uncultured Dysgonomonas sp.: one gene and its partner. The protein of the gene in region 2 interacts with the protein of the main gene of each other region in a pairwise test. Links are inferred from orthologs where the notes say so. Each region holds a gene or a part of one and is shown on either strand. Other genes may lie near its edges. The genes, in order: prmA and rplK.

Evidence for each region.
Region 1: the proteins of rplK (region 2) and prmA interact in binary tests that used the Escherichia coli proteins (3 or more experiments, as listed by UniProt). The link is inferred for uncultured Dysgonomonas sp. from one-to-one orthologs.

The regions. Positions count from the first base shown.
Region 1 is NZ_LT599032.1:822,194-831,689, reverse strand. Bases 2,880-5,810 are described here. They hold prmA (50S ribosomal protein L11 methyltransferase), read right to left. Parts: upstream 4,801-5,810; coding sequence 3,958-4,800; downstream 2,880-3,957. Other genes in these bases: QZL88_RS03595 (hypothetical protein), read left to right, coding at 4,987-5,810; QZL88_RS03605 (C1 family peptidase), read left to right, coding at 2,880-3,654. Outside these bases: QZL88_RS03610 (MFS transporter), read right to left, coding at 459-1,661; more of QZL88_RS03605, read left to right, coding at 2,275-2,879; more of QZL88_RS03595, read left to right, coding at 5,811-5,811; QZL88_RS03590 (DUF554 domain-containing protein), read left to right, coding at 6,087-6,779; QZL88_RS03580 (dicarboxylate/amino acid:cation symporter), read left to right, coding at 7,147-8,394; QZL88_RS03575 (gamma-glutamyl-gamma-aminobutyrate hydrolase family protein), read left to right, coding at 8,438-9,496. UniProt on the Escherichia coli protein: Methylates ribosomal protein L11.
Region 2 is NZ_LT599032.1:3,115,546-3,120,189, reverse strand. What follows is about bases 330-3,125. They hold rplK (50S ribosomal protein L11), read right to left. Parts: upstream 2,052-3,125; coding sequence 1,608-2,051; downstream 330-1,607. Other genes in these bases: tuf (elongation factor Tu), read right to left, coding at 3,014-3,125; secE (preprotein translocase subunit SecE), read right to left, coding at 2,679-2,867; nusG (transcription termination/antitermination protein NusG), read right to left, coding at 2,118-2,663; rplA (50S ribosomal protein L1), read right to left, coding at 894-1,589; rplJ (50S ribosomal protein L10), read right to left, coding at 361-873. In the rest of the region: rplL (50S ribosomal protein L7/L12), read right to left, coding at 1-317; more of tuf, read right to left, coding at 3,126-4,201. UniProt on the Escherichia coli protein: Forms part of the ribosomal stalk which helps the ribosome interact with GTP-bound translation factors.

The DNA of each region.
Region 1 (9,496 bases), 2.3 Mb from region 2 along the record:
GGCTAAACGAAAAAACTCGCTCTCAATAAAACATAATATGAATCGATCGACAAGCTCAAACACGTTTTCGTTTTTTAGCCTTTTTCACCCTATGGGTACCCCGTCCATAAAGCAAATGGCGTCCGCTGACGCATGACAAGGCTGACGCGTATTTCATCATAGGGCTTCGCCTACAGGGGCGTCAGCTCCCGCGCATTAGTTCCGCAGGCGGGCACCCAATCCGTATAGCGAAGGTGTAGAGCAAAATACGGTAGCTGCTATACCCCGCTGATAATCCGTCTAAAGATGATTTCGTATTATTTTGCTCCACCGAAGCTGCGGTTTTGGGTCGCCGAGAAACGGAGCGCTAGCCTTTTGGTTCGTTTTGGGCAATGCCAAAATGAACATTTAAACGAAACGAAGTGTAGTCTATAAAAATTGAACGTTAAAAATCAACCACTGATTAGCAAAACTCATAACTACTTTCTCAATGTTTTGCTCAATGCAGCAATAACAACAATGCATCCGCCCAATAATCCCACTGCAAGATAAGCCCATTCCATTCCATGACTGTCGGATATGGCTCCTACTAATAGCGGGGCAACCAACGGCCCTACAAAGCTGATACTCGACATAATGGTAAGGGCAGTTCCGACCGGAGTCTTAGCCTTATCCCCGACAATACTGTATAATGTAGGTACTACGCAGGATATTCCCAGACCGATAAGCATAAAGCCGATAGAATTGATTATGACTTTTATAATAAGGGTATCGGCAGTATGAATAAACAAGGAAGATGTAACGAAGCCTATCAGTATAAGCGCACCGGCAATCTGTAGCACTGTTTTCTTTTGCCAGATACGGTATGCGAAATTGGTAAGCATACGCCCCGAAAACATCATAATCATAAATACAAGGAAACCTACCTGTAGCGATTCAGGCGCTTTTATAACCGATTGGAAATATACATCGCTCCATTCGAACATCGTATTTTCTACGATGAGAGCAAGCAACCACACCAGGCCTAATTGTATAAGCAATGTTTCCGGCATACGGAAACCCTTGGCTTTTACCTGTGGTTCTATCTTCTTTTCTGCTTTTGGTGATGCTTCCTGCAGATATTTATAATTGATAAGTATAGCGATAAGTGCGGTTATTGTAATTATAGCAAAATGGACGAAAGTCCCTACTTTCAGGTTAATCATACCATAACCTATCAATGCGCCGATACAGGCGGCAAGGCTCCAGCTTGCGTGGAATGTGGCAATGATGGGTTTTCCGTAGATGCGCTCTACTTCGATAGCCTGTGTATTGAGCGATATGTCGGTCATATTCCAAAAAATACCAAACAGGAACATGGTTATTCCCAATCCGGTAATATTAGGCATTAAGCTAACCAAAAAGAGGGAGAGTGTAAAGCCTGTAATACTTATCAGAACGGTTTTCTTACTACCGATACGAGGCAGAAAGAATCCGACCAGTGGTATGGCTACGAATTTACCTATCGGTATAAGGAACATAAGCAAACCATAGTGCAGATAACTTTCTACACTGAAATCTTTTTTTATGTCCGGTAAGCGGCTTGCCCAACTGGCAAAGCATAATCCCTGGGCTATAAAAAGAGCCATTACGGCATAACGTATTCTTTGTTTGGAGTAAGAGGCCGGCTGTATTTCAGTCATTTTCCTGATGATTTTTTGATTAAAACGATGCAAAGATAAATTCTTTAGATAAGAATCTTCATATGTATGGCAATTATTTATCCTTATACCGGAAGTTTGAGGTATAATTTCTTTTCGGGTTTATCTATATAATGGCTGCTAATCTTTGGGTTAGCTTGTAGTTCTTTGAAAGATTGATATGAAGATTTAAAGATTTGAAAATTGAGAAAGCGTAAAAGACTGTAACCTTTGTTACTTTTTTGAGAAAGAATTGCGACCAGATAAGGTACGAGTTATTATCATTGGTTACTGGCAACTATTCATTGTAAAAACTGTTACTTCTGTTACTTTTTAACAATACGATGTGAATATAGGTTAAATTAATAAAGCGGATGAGGATTGTATTGTTAATTTTTAATTTTTAATTTGAAAGGAGGTCGAATACTGCAACCTTTATCCATTTATGTAACACCAGGGTACTATTTATCCCGCCGTATTTCTTATTTTTGTATTATTAAAACTATTAATCGATCTGTCTGGCCATAACAGCCAATGTACATTTATAGAAGTATAAATCTTGGAACTTGGTGTATATGTTGTTACCTTATGATCATTAAATATAAACTATTCATATATGAAAAAGATTCTGTTAACAGGAGCCTTATTATGTTCTTCGGTAATTCTGTCAGCGCAAATCATTACAGAAAAAGAACTGCAGGAAATACAATCGAGTTTTATAAAAGATGCTCCTACGAAAGCCATCCAGAACATTCTGACAACGAATGCCAATATTACGGCAAATGCCCTGAATCGTGATCTACAAGGTAAGATAGATCATTATTTTCGGTACAGAGTAAATGTAAAAGGGATAACGGATCAGAAAAGCTCGGGGCGTTGTTGGATGTTTACATCTATGAATGTATTGCGTCCGTCTATTATGGAGAAATACAATGTCAGCGAATTTGACTTCTCTCATAATTATCTGTATTTCTGGGATATTTTTGAAAAAGCAAACCTGTTTCTCGAAAATATTATAGGTACAAGTAAGGATCCGTTCGGAGACAGAGCAGTGGAATACTTGTTCAAATCTCCTGTAGGCGACGGTGGGGTATGGAATCTGTATTATAATGCCGGAAAGAAATATGGAGTTGTGCCTCAGGATGTGATGCCCGAAACGGCGCATTCGAACAATACAAGACAAATGCTTGGTTTGCTGAATGAGAGACTACGCTCCGGCGGATATAATCTGAGGGAACAGGTGGCTTCAGGTAAAAAAATACCAGATCTCAGGTCGGAGAAAACAGTTATACTAAAAGATGTGTACCGCATTCTGGCTCTGTGTCTTGGTGAACCGCCCACAGAATTTACATGGAGATATAAGGATAAAAACGGTATTATAAAAGAGTTGCGTAATTATACTCCAAAGCAGTTTTATGACGCAATTACTCCGGAAGATTATTCTCCTGATAATTATATCATGGTGATGAACGACCCTACACGTGAGTATTATCAACTATATGAGATTCAGAATTACAAGAATACAATAGAGGGCATCAACTGGATATATCTGAATCTGCCGAATGAAGATATAAAGAAAGCTGCTCTGGCCTCCATAAAGAATAATGAAGCCATGTATGCCTCTTGTGATGTAGGTAAGCAGATAAACCGGGAATCGGGAATTCTTGACCCCGGTATGTATGATTACCAGTCTTTATTGGGTGTAAATTTATCGATGGACAAGAAAGCACGCATCTTAACACGGCAAAGCGGGTCGAGCCATGCCATGACATTGATAGGTTGCGACACGGATGTGAGTGATACTCCTGTAAAATGGGAATTTGAGAATAGCTGGGGAGCTGCTTCGGGCAATAAAGGTTATCTGACTTTTACAGATAAATGGTTTAGTGAATATATGTTTCGCCTGGTCGTACATAAGAAATATCTGGATGCCAAAGCGGTCGATTGTCTTAAACAGAAGCCTGTACAGTTACCAATGTGGGATTATATGAATTAAACTGGCACGTATTTTGTTATTATGCAGAGTGTATGGGGCGAATTATGTGTTGATAAATAAAATTAACTAAAATTGGGGCAATGTTAAAAGGGTTTAAAAAAGATTGGTTTTCGGCTTCGATATGTTAGCATTATTTATAAAAAATATGTTTTATAATATGTTTTTTTATTTGGTACGGTTTGATTTATGTCGTTCCTTTGTATCGATAACCAAACAATCTTTATTTACCTTAAAGCCTAATACCTAATTTAACTCACACATAAGAGGAGGTTTCGAATCAGAAGCCTCCTCTTATGTCTTTTATTAAGACAATTTAGTAAACTTTACTGCCACCCAGTTGTCTTTTTCGGTGTTGTATTCAAATATTAACTCATTTTTACTACTCTCTTCTTTTATGGCCGGAATATCTTCTACATAAAAACCACTCATGTATAGTGTTCCTCCATTATTTAGAACTGAAGCATAAGAATGGATATCATTCAGTAATATATTTCGGTTGATATTGGCCAGGATGATATCGAATTTCTCACCACCTAATAGTTCTGCTCCGCCTATCTTTACATCCACATTGTTAACGTTATTCAAATTAAGATTCTCAATAGCGTTATCATACGCCCACTGATCTATATCTATGGCAATTATAGGATTCGCGCCGCGCATAGAGGCTAGTATAGCAAGGATAGCAGTACCCGTGCCCATATCGAGAACCGATTTGCCGTGAAAATCGTCTTTCAGTATTTCCCGTATCATCAGTTCGGTAGTCTGGTGATGTCCGGTTCCGAAGGCCATTTTAGGATCGATGTATATATTGTAGTCATATGTTGCAGGAACATTGTGGAATGTACTCTGAATGATACATTTGTCGTCGATAATCAGTGGCTGGAAATAGTTCTTCTCCCACTCTTCGTTCCAGTTTTGGTCTTCTATGCTTTTGTATGTATAGAGGATTTCGGCTTCTACAGGGAGTGAGTTCAGAGACTTATCCAACTCCTCGATATTAAACAGGCTGCTTTGAATGTATGCTGTTGTGCCGAGTTCGTCTTCAATGAAACTTTCAAATCCTATTTCTGCGATTGTGGCTGACAGTACACTATTGACGATCTCATCATTGGGTGTACATATAAATTTAACTTCAATATAATTCATAATAATAATTAGTTTTGTGCAAAAGTACATTTTTATTCTTATTTCCCGTTTTTAAGATATGGTATATCTGTGTCATAAATAATTTAACATTCAACTATTTATGCAGCTTAACTTTTTTTATATCTTTGCGGCTTGAAGAGTAGATAACCTAACACTTTATTAACTAAACCTAACAACTAAAAAAACATGAGACTATTATTACTGACTATCATCGCATTATGCGTATTGCCTTTTCACGCTCAAGAGACTACAACTACTTCACTTACCGATTCTATTGCAGCAGTCACGGAAACTATTGAAGTTCCAAAGAAAAAGTCTGAGAATACATTTCTCTCCCACCTTAGTGTAGGCCTAAGGGCTTCAACCATGGGAATCGGTTTGCAGGCGGCAACACCAATAAACGATTATTTCAAATTACGTGCAGGAATTGATTTTGTCGGGTTTAAGACAAGTACATTCGATATTAGTTTAGATGACCCGGATGGTGTTTTTGATGCGGCTTTTGGCTATACTCCTGATTATAAAATGAAAGGAGAACTGAACTTTACCAATGGAAATGTATTGGTGGATTTTCATCCTACAAAAGGCATATTCCATCTTACAGCAGGTGTGTTTATCGGTGCAAATAAATTGAAAGCGAAAGGCTTTCTTGCAGACTATGACGGAAATCCGGCTAAACTAAAAGAGGGAGTAACAGAATGGCCGTATCTTGACTTCGATGGTCACAGGTTAACTCTGGATGATGCAAATCTGGATGCAACCCTTCAACTGGGAAAAACGATCAAGCCATATTTCGGACTGGGAGTTGGGCGTGCTATCGCAAACAAGCGTGTTGCTTTCAAATTTGAACTTGGTATGATCTATCAGGGGAATTACAGTCTTAAACAAAATGGGAGAAAAGTGGATGTCGTGAGTAATGCATCTGAAAGCTTTGAAGATATAGATGATTATACTAAATGGCTGAAATGGTGGCCTATGCTCAATTTTCAGTTGTCATACAAAATATTCTAATCTGGAATAACATAATCTTAAAGAGGCTGTTCCAAAAGTATTTTTTCATATCATTTTGTCATGTTGAACGGAGTGAAACATCTCGTATACCGAGGATCGAGATTCTTCGCTACACTCAGAATGACAAAGAGGATAACACTTTAATAGTGTAATTTTACTTTTGGGACAGCCTCTTTTTATTTCTGTAAACGAATTAGATTTGTGGGTGATAAAATGTCAATATATTTTCTATTTTTGTAGATAATCAAATCTATTTAAACACAATTGTTGTATCTATGATAGGAACACTCGTCAATACTGGGGCAATTATAGGAGGAAGTCTTATTGGCTTGATAGTTCATTCCAGATTATCTCCCAAAATGACAGGTATTGTATTTCAGGGTATCGGGCTGGTTACTCTTGCAATCGGCATATCAATGTCACTACGCATAGAAAGTATGATTATTGTAGTGGTGAGTATTGTACTGGGTTCCATAACCGGACAGGGTATCGATATAGATAAACATTTGCGGCGCCTTTCCAATTATCTGGAATCCAAAAGTTCGGGAACGAAAAAAGGCAATGCGGCAACAAATCAGTTTACAGAAGGTTTTATCACTGCCTCTATGCTGTTTTGTGTTGGTTCTATGGCTATATTGGGTGCAATTGAAGATGGTATGGGAAAGTCTCCGGATTTGTTGTTGACTAAGTCTATTATGGATGGAATTTCGTCCATAGCTCTGGCCTCCACATTTGGTATCTGTATTTTGTTTTCATCCGTTCCCGTTTTGGTTTATCAGGGAGGGTTGACTTTGTTTGCAGCTTTTATTATGCGTTATATGAGCGATGATATGACGGCGAATATGACCGGGGTAGGAGGGATTCTGTTGATCGGATTAGGGATTAGTATCCTTAAGATAAAGGATATCAATGTGACGAATATGCTTCCGGCCTTGGTCGTTGTGGTGATATTATCATACTTCTTTTGATTATAGCATGGCTATAAAAATAAAAAGAAACTGCTTGATAAACAGTTTCTTTTCTTTTTAGGGTGAAAGACGGGTCTCGAACCCGCGACCTTCGGAACCACAATCCGACGCTCTAACCAACTGAGCTACAATCACCATTTTTGCATTCGCGGTGCAAATATATGTATTTTTATTATAATAACAAGGTTTCCGTGAGAAAAAATATAAAGCATTTTGTAGATATACAGCGAAAATTAAGACTATCAATAGAATAGTTATTCTTTGTAGAATATCATTTTTTTCAAAACAGCAAATATTTATAGATAACAAATGTAATTTCTCCAATTGAAAGTGTAATTTTGCAGACTTATACAATTTGTTTGTTTCGATGAATATTTTAAGAAATTATGTATATACTATTCTTCTCCTTTGTGGAATATTGATAGGAGGTATATGTGGTATCATCTTTGGGGAAGGTGCATCTGTTGTTAAGCCGGTAGGGGATATTTTTCTAAACCTGATGTTTGTACTGATAGTGCCATTGGTGTTTTTCAGTGTATCGTCATCTATCTGTAATATGAAGCAGTCGAATATGGTGGGGAAGGTTGTCGGTAATATTGCCCTTGTATTTCTGCTTACGTCTGTGGTTGCGGCAATTGTAGCATATCTGTTCACTTTGTTTTATAACCCCCTAGGTGGCATTAACCAGTCGGATGTGTTGATAGGGCTACCTGAACAAACAATCAGACAGTTGACATCAGCTGAAATATTTGTAAATACATTTACGGTCTCCGATTTTCAGCAGCTGTTTACTAAATCAAATTTACTACCCCTTATCATATTTTCCGCATTCTTTGGCCTTGCCACCGCTCTTTCGAGGAGTAAGGGGAAGGTGGTAGCAGAGCTGCTTAATGCCGCCAATGGTATAATCTTGAAAATGATGAGTATTATTATGATGGCCGCGCCTTTAGGACTTGGCTGTTATTTCGCGGATACAGTAGGGAAACTAGGAGGGCAGATACTGAATGGATATTTACACGTATTTCTGCTTTATCTGATACTTACTGCTATCTCTTTTTTTGTGCTGAATTCGGCTTATGTTTTCATAGCCGGAGGGAAAAAGGCTTTTATCGCTTTCTGGCGCAATATGCCTACTCCATCCCTGATGGCGATTGCCACTTCGTCGAGTGCTGCTTGTATTCCCGTAAATATCGAGGCATCGAAAAAAATGGGAGTTCCGGAGAATATTGCGGAAACGGTTATCCCTTTGGGTACAAATATACATAAGGACGGTTCAGTAATGGCCGGAGTGCTTAAAGTTATATTCCTGTTCACTATATTCGGGCAGGAACTTACATCCTCCTCCAATATGTTTATGATTATCGGAGTGGCCTTACTGGTGGGAGCGGTAATGGGAGCGATACCGAGCGGAGGTATGACGGGAGAGTTGCTTATCTGTTCAGTTTTTGGATTCTCTCCTCAACTTGCGGGAACACTGATGATAATAAGTACAATTGTGGATATTCCGGCTACACTACTCAATTCTACAGGGAATGTCGTCTGTGCGGTATTGGTTACCCGGCTGACAGATGGTAAAGACTGGGTGAAGAAGCAATTAGTTGTAAACAAAGAATAATATTAAATTTGCTGACATAAGGATCAGCTAAATATATATAACAATGAGAAAACTTGCATCGATCATATTTTCTATCTGCTTGTCAGTAAGCGGAAGTATATACAGCCAGAAAACAGTTACTCCAAGCCTGCCGGAATTATATAAAACCATAGATTCGGAGTTTGTTGATTTACGTTCTAAGCCGGCTCCGCTTATCGGTTTATCAGCAGGCCGGACAGATAAAGGCAGCTCCGTAGTGCAATCGACATATATCAACGCCATACTAAAGGCGGGAGGTAAGCCTGTAATTATTCCTGTAATAACAGATGGCATAATTTTGAGGGATATCGTAAAAGACCTCGATGGCCTGGTGATGACCGGAGGAGAAGATATTAATCCCCCATATTACAAGGAAACAGCAATCCCGGATATGAACGATATAGATTCCCTCCGTGATATCTACGATTTGGTGTTACTGAAGCTGGCTACCGACCGGAATGTTCCTATACTTGGAATTTGCCGGGGAATGCAACTGATAAATGTAGCTTTCGGAGGAACACTCTATCAGGATATTCCTATGCAGGTAAAAGACAAGAGTATCAATCATAAGCAGACAGAGCCGAGAGAACAGGGAACACATACGATAGCTATAGAAAAAGATTCCAAACTAGCACAAGTATTGGGTGTTGATGAGTTCTCGGTGAATACATTTCATCATCAGGCAGTAAAAGACCTTGCTCCGAATTTCCGTACGGTAGCAACGACCCACGATGGCGTTGTAGAAGCTATAGAAGCATATCCCAACCGTTCAGTTATAGGGGTGCAATGGCATCCCGAAGGGCATGTATTTGGCGGGGATACGACAATGCTTCGGATATTTAAATTTATTGTGAACGAAGCCAATGTTTTCCGTAAAGCAAAAGAACTACATAAGCATATTTTGTCGGTTGATACGCATTGCGATACACCGACCGAATTCAAAAAAGCAGGGTTCGATATAGGAAGAAGGGAAGAAAATCAGGTGAATATTCCTAAAATGGAAGAGGGGATGCTGGATGCTATTTTCTTCGCTGCTTATATAGCGCAAGGGCCTCGGGATAAAGTATCGACACAAAAAGCTGTG
Region 2 (4,644 bases):
TCATCTTTAGTTACTCCTTTTTTAAGTTCACCAGGAGCACCATCTACTAGATCTTTAGCCTCTTTCAAACCAAGTCCTGTAAGTTCTTTTACAGCTTTAACAACTTGTAGTTTGTTAGCTCCTGCTGATTTCAAGATTACATCAAAAGATGTTTTTTCTTCTACTACTTCAGCAGCAGCAGCTGGTCCTGCAGCAACTGCAACAGCAGCAGCGGCTGGTTCAATACCATATTCAGTTTTTAGAATTTCAGCTAATTCGCTTACTTCTTTTACTGTCAAATTTACTAGTTGTTCTGCAATAGCTTTGATATCTGCCATTTTTGTATAAATTAAAATTGTTTATTATTCTTTTGTTTAAAATTTATCTCTTAGATAATGTTTCTAAGACGCCATGGATAGTATTTCCACCCGATTGAAGGGCCGAAATAACATTCTTGGCAGGGGATTGAAGGGCTGCAATAACATCGCCGATAAGTTCGTTTTTGCTCTTGATATTTTCCAGTGCGCTCAGATTTTCTGAACCGATATAGAAGCTTTCTTGAACATAAGCTGCCTTAAGCGAAGGTATTCCTTCTTTTTTATATTTAGCAATCAGCTTAGCCGGAGCATTAGCCGAATTAGAAAACATGATAGCAGTATTTCCTTTCAATGCAGCATCCAACTCAGCGTAATCACCTTCAAGGCTTTCCAGAGCTTTTTGCAACAGCGTATTCTTTACAACCATCAGTTTGATCTCCTGCTTAGCACATTCTCTTCTCAACTCGCTTGTTTTAGCAGAATTTAGAGAAGCAATGTCGGTAAGATAGAAATGATCGTATCCTTTGATTGTTGCTGCTATAGTTTCTATGATAGTGCTTTTATCTTCCTTTCTCATAATTTTCAGTCAATTTTTTATTAATTTTCTACTGATTTAGGGTCTATTTTTACACCCGGGCTCATAGTACTTGAAAGACAAACACTCTTCACATAAGTTCCTTTTGCTGCAGTTGGTTTCAATTTGATAAGCGTAGCAATAAATTCTTTCGCGTTATCTTTGATTTGCTCAGGAGTGAAAGATACTTTACCGATAGAAGCGTGAATGATACCAGCTTTGTCTACTTTAAAGTCAATCTTACCTGATTTAACCTCTGTCACAGCTTTTGCAACATCTACAGTTACAGTTCCGCTCTTAGGGTTAGGCATCAGACCACGAGGTCCTAAAACACGTCCCAGAGCACCAACTTTACCCATGATAGCAGGCTGAGTGATGATAACATCGATATCAGTCCAACCACCTTTTATTTTTTCGATATACTCGTCCAATCCAACATAGTCGGCACCTGCTTCTTTAGCAGCAGCCTCAGCGTCCGGAGAACATAATACCAAAACTCTAACTTGTTTTCCTGTTCCATGAGGAAGAGACACAACGCCTCTCACCATCTGGTTAGCTTTACGTGGGTCTACACCTAGGCGTACATCCAAATCGACAGAAGCGTCGAATTTAGTTGTAGTAACCTCTTTTACAAGAGCTGATGCTTCGGTTAATGTATATAGTTTCCCTGCTTCAATCTTGCTGAAAGCTAACTTTTGATTTTTAGTAAGTTTACCCATTTCTCAATTGAAGTTTAATTATTGAACATCAGGGAAAGCCCCTTTTACAGTAATACCCATACTTCTTGCTGTACCAGCAACCATTCTCATGGCTGATTCGATTGTAAAACAGTTAAGGTCGACCATCTTATCTTCAGCAATAGCTTTTACCTGATCCCAGGTAATTTCAGCTACTTTCTTACGATTTGGTTCTGCCGATCCGCTCTTCACCTTAGAAGCTTCCAATAGCTGGATTGCTACAGGTGGTTGTTTTACAACAAAATCGAAAGACTTGTCAACATAGTAAGTAATTACCACTGGTAATATTTTACCTGCCTTGTCTTGAGTTCTGGCATTAAATTGCTTACAGAAATCCATGATGTTGATACCTTTAGAACCTAGAGCAGGTCCTACAGGAGGAGATGGATTTGCTGCACCGCCTTTAATTTGTAATTTTAATTGTCCAGCAATTTCTTTAGCCATTTTTGTTTCTAATTTTTAGTTTTGTTAAAACTTAAGATTAAAGCATTCAGAGTTGCGTAACCAATCTTACTGCTCTTTTTCGACTTGCATGTAATTCAACTCGAGTGGAGTTTTCCGCCCGAATATCTTTACCATTACTTTCAGTTTCTTTTTCTCAGTGTTCACTTCTTCAATGATTCCCGAAAATCCTGAGAAAGGACCATTGGTCACTTTTACATTTTCTCCGACAATGTATTGAACATCCATGCCTACTTCCTGCTCATCCAGTTCGTCCATAGTACCCAGTATCCTGTTCACTTCGGACTGGCTCAAGGGCTGAGGGTTGGTTGTATTCGGTAAAAAACCGGCTACGTAATTTATGTTACGTAATTCATGGATAACTTCCCCTATGAGGGCAGCTTCGATCAAAATGTAGCCGGGAAGATAAGCTCTTTCTTTCAGAACCTTCTTTCCGTTACGCATGATATAAGTCTTCTCTGTAGGGATAAGAACTTGAGAGATATACTTTCCTAAGTCTGATTTCTTTATCTCAGCTTCAAGATACTCTTTGACTTTATTTTCTTTTCCACTAACGGCACGCAAAACATACCATTTCTTTTCGATTTCAGTCATAGCTTTTGATAAGGATTAAAGACTATAGAAAAACTTGACAATAGACTCGAATGCAGAATCGATACCCCAAACGATTAGTGCCATTATTATGGAAGCAATCATGACAATTACCGCACTGTTGGTCAGTTCTGCACGAGTAGGCCAAGAAACCTTGTATACAAGCTCGTTATAAGAATCTTTAATGTAATTAATTATTTTTTTCATCACTCTTCTTGAGTTTTTTAGCACGGGCGGAGAGATTCGAACTCCCGACATTTGGTTTTGGAGACCAACGCTCTACCACTGAACTACGCCCGTAAATTAAAGTCGGTTATATCGCAAACCGACTTTAGTATATAGATTGGAATTGCTTATGCAATAATTTCTGTAATCTGACCAGCACCTACTGTACGACCACCTTCGCGGATAGCGAAACGTAGACCTACGTTACAAGCAACTGGGTAGATAAGTTCTACGTTGATAGTCACGTTGTCACCAGGCATAACCATGTCTGTTCCTTCAGGAAGAGTGATTTCGCCAGTAACGTCAAGAGTACGCAGGTAGAACTGAGGACGATATTTGTTGTGGAATGGAGTGTGACGTCCACCTTCTTCTTTCTTAAGGATATAAACCTCAGCTTTGAAGTTAGTGTGAGGAGTAATCTTACCTGGGTGACAAATTACCATACCACGTTTGATTTCTTCTTTGTCGATACCACGAAGCAATAGACCTACGTTGTCACCAGCTTGTCCGTCGTCAAGGATCTTACGGAACATTTCTACTCCTGTAACAACTGATTTTTTAGCTTCTGCTCCAAGACCGATGATTTGAATTTCTTCACCAGTTTTGATTTTACCAGTTTCGATACGACCTGTTGCTACTGTACCACGACCTGTGATAGAGAACACGTCTTCAACCGGCATCAAGAATGGTTTGTCTACATCGCGTGGAGGAAGTGGAATCCAAGTATCCACAGCATTCATTAGTTCCATCACCTGGCTAACCCAAGGCTCAACACCGTTAAGTGCACCTAGAGCAGATCCGCGGATAACTGGAGTATTGTCGCCGTCGAACTCATAGAATGAAAGAAGTTCTCTCATTTCAAGTTCAACTAGTTCTAGCATTTCTTCGTCTTCAACGATATCGCATTTGTTCATGAAAACAACCAACTTAGGCACGTTTACCTGACGTGCAAGTAGGATGTGTTCGCGAGTTTGAGGCATCGGACCATCAGTAGCAGCAACTACGATGATAGCACCGTCCATCTGAGCAGCACCAGTAACCATGTTCTTTACGTAGTCGGCGTGTCCGGGACAGTCAACGTGAGCGTAGTGACGGTTAGCTGTTTCATATTCAACGTGAGAAGTGTTGATAGTAATACCACGTTCTTTTTCTTCAGGAGCGTTGTCGATTGAATCGAACGAACGAGCTTGAGAAAGACCTTTGTCAGCCAATACTTTAGTGATAGCAGCAGTCAAAGTAGTTTTACCGTGGTCAACGTGACCGATTGTACCGATATTTACGTGCGGTTTCGCCCGGTTAAAATGTTCTTTTGCCATAATTAATCTTCTATTATTTAGTTAAATGTATATATTTAATTCTATTGAATAAATTCACTAAAATAAACCAGAGCCCATGACGGGACTTGAACCCGTGACCTCTTCCTTACCAAGGAAGTGCTCTACCACTGAGCTACATTGGCATAAACAGTAAAGAACTTTCTCTTCAATTTACCTTATATCATTATAAGGAGTTGACCTTTTTATTGAAGAGAACCGGGAAGCTTTATCAATAAACTCTTAAGTTATTTCAAGTTTACAAGAACTTCTTTTTCTATACCTTGAGCCTCTTGTCGGATTCGAACCAACGACCCCGAGATTACAAATCACGTGCTCTGGCCAACTGAGCTAAAGAGGCATAACAACAAATTTTGCCGCCATTACGACTTTTAATAGCGAAACGGCGACAAAATTAGAAATTATTTTTTAGAATAACAATACTT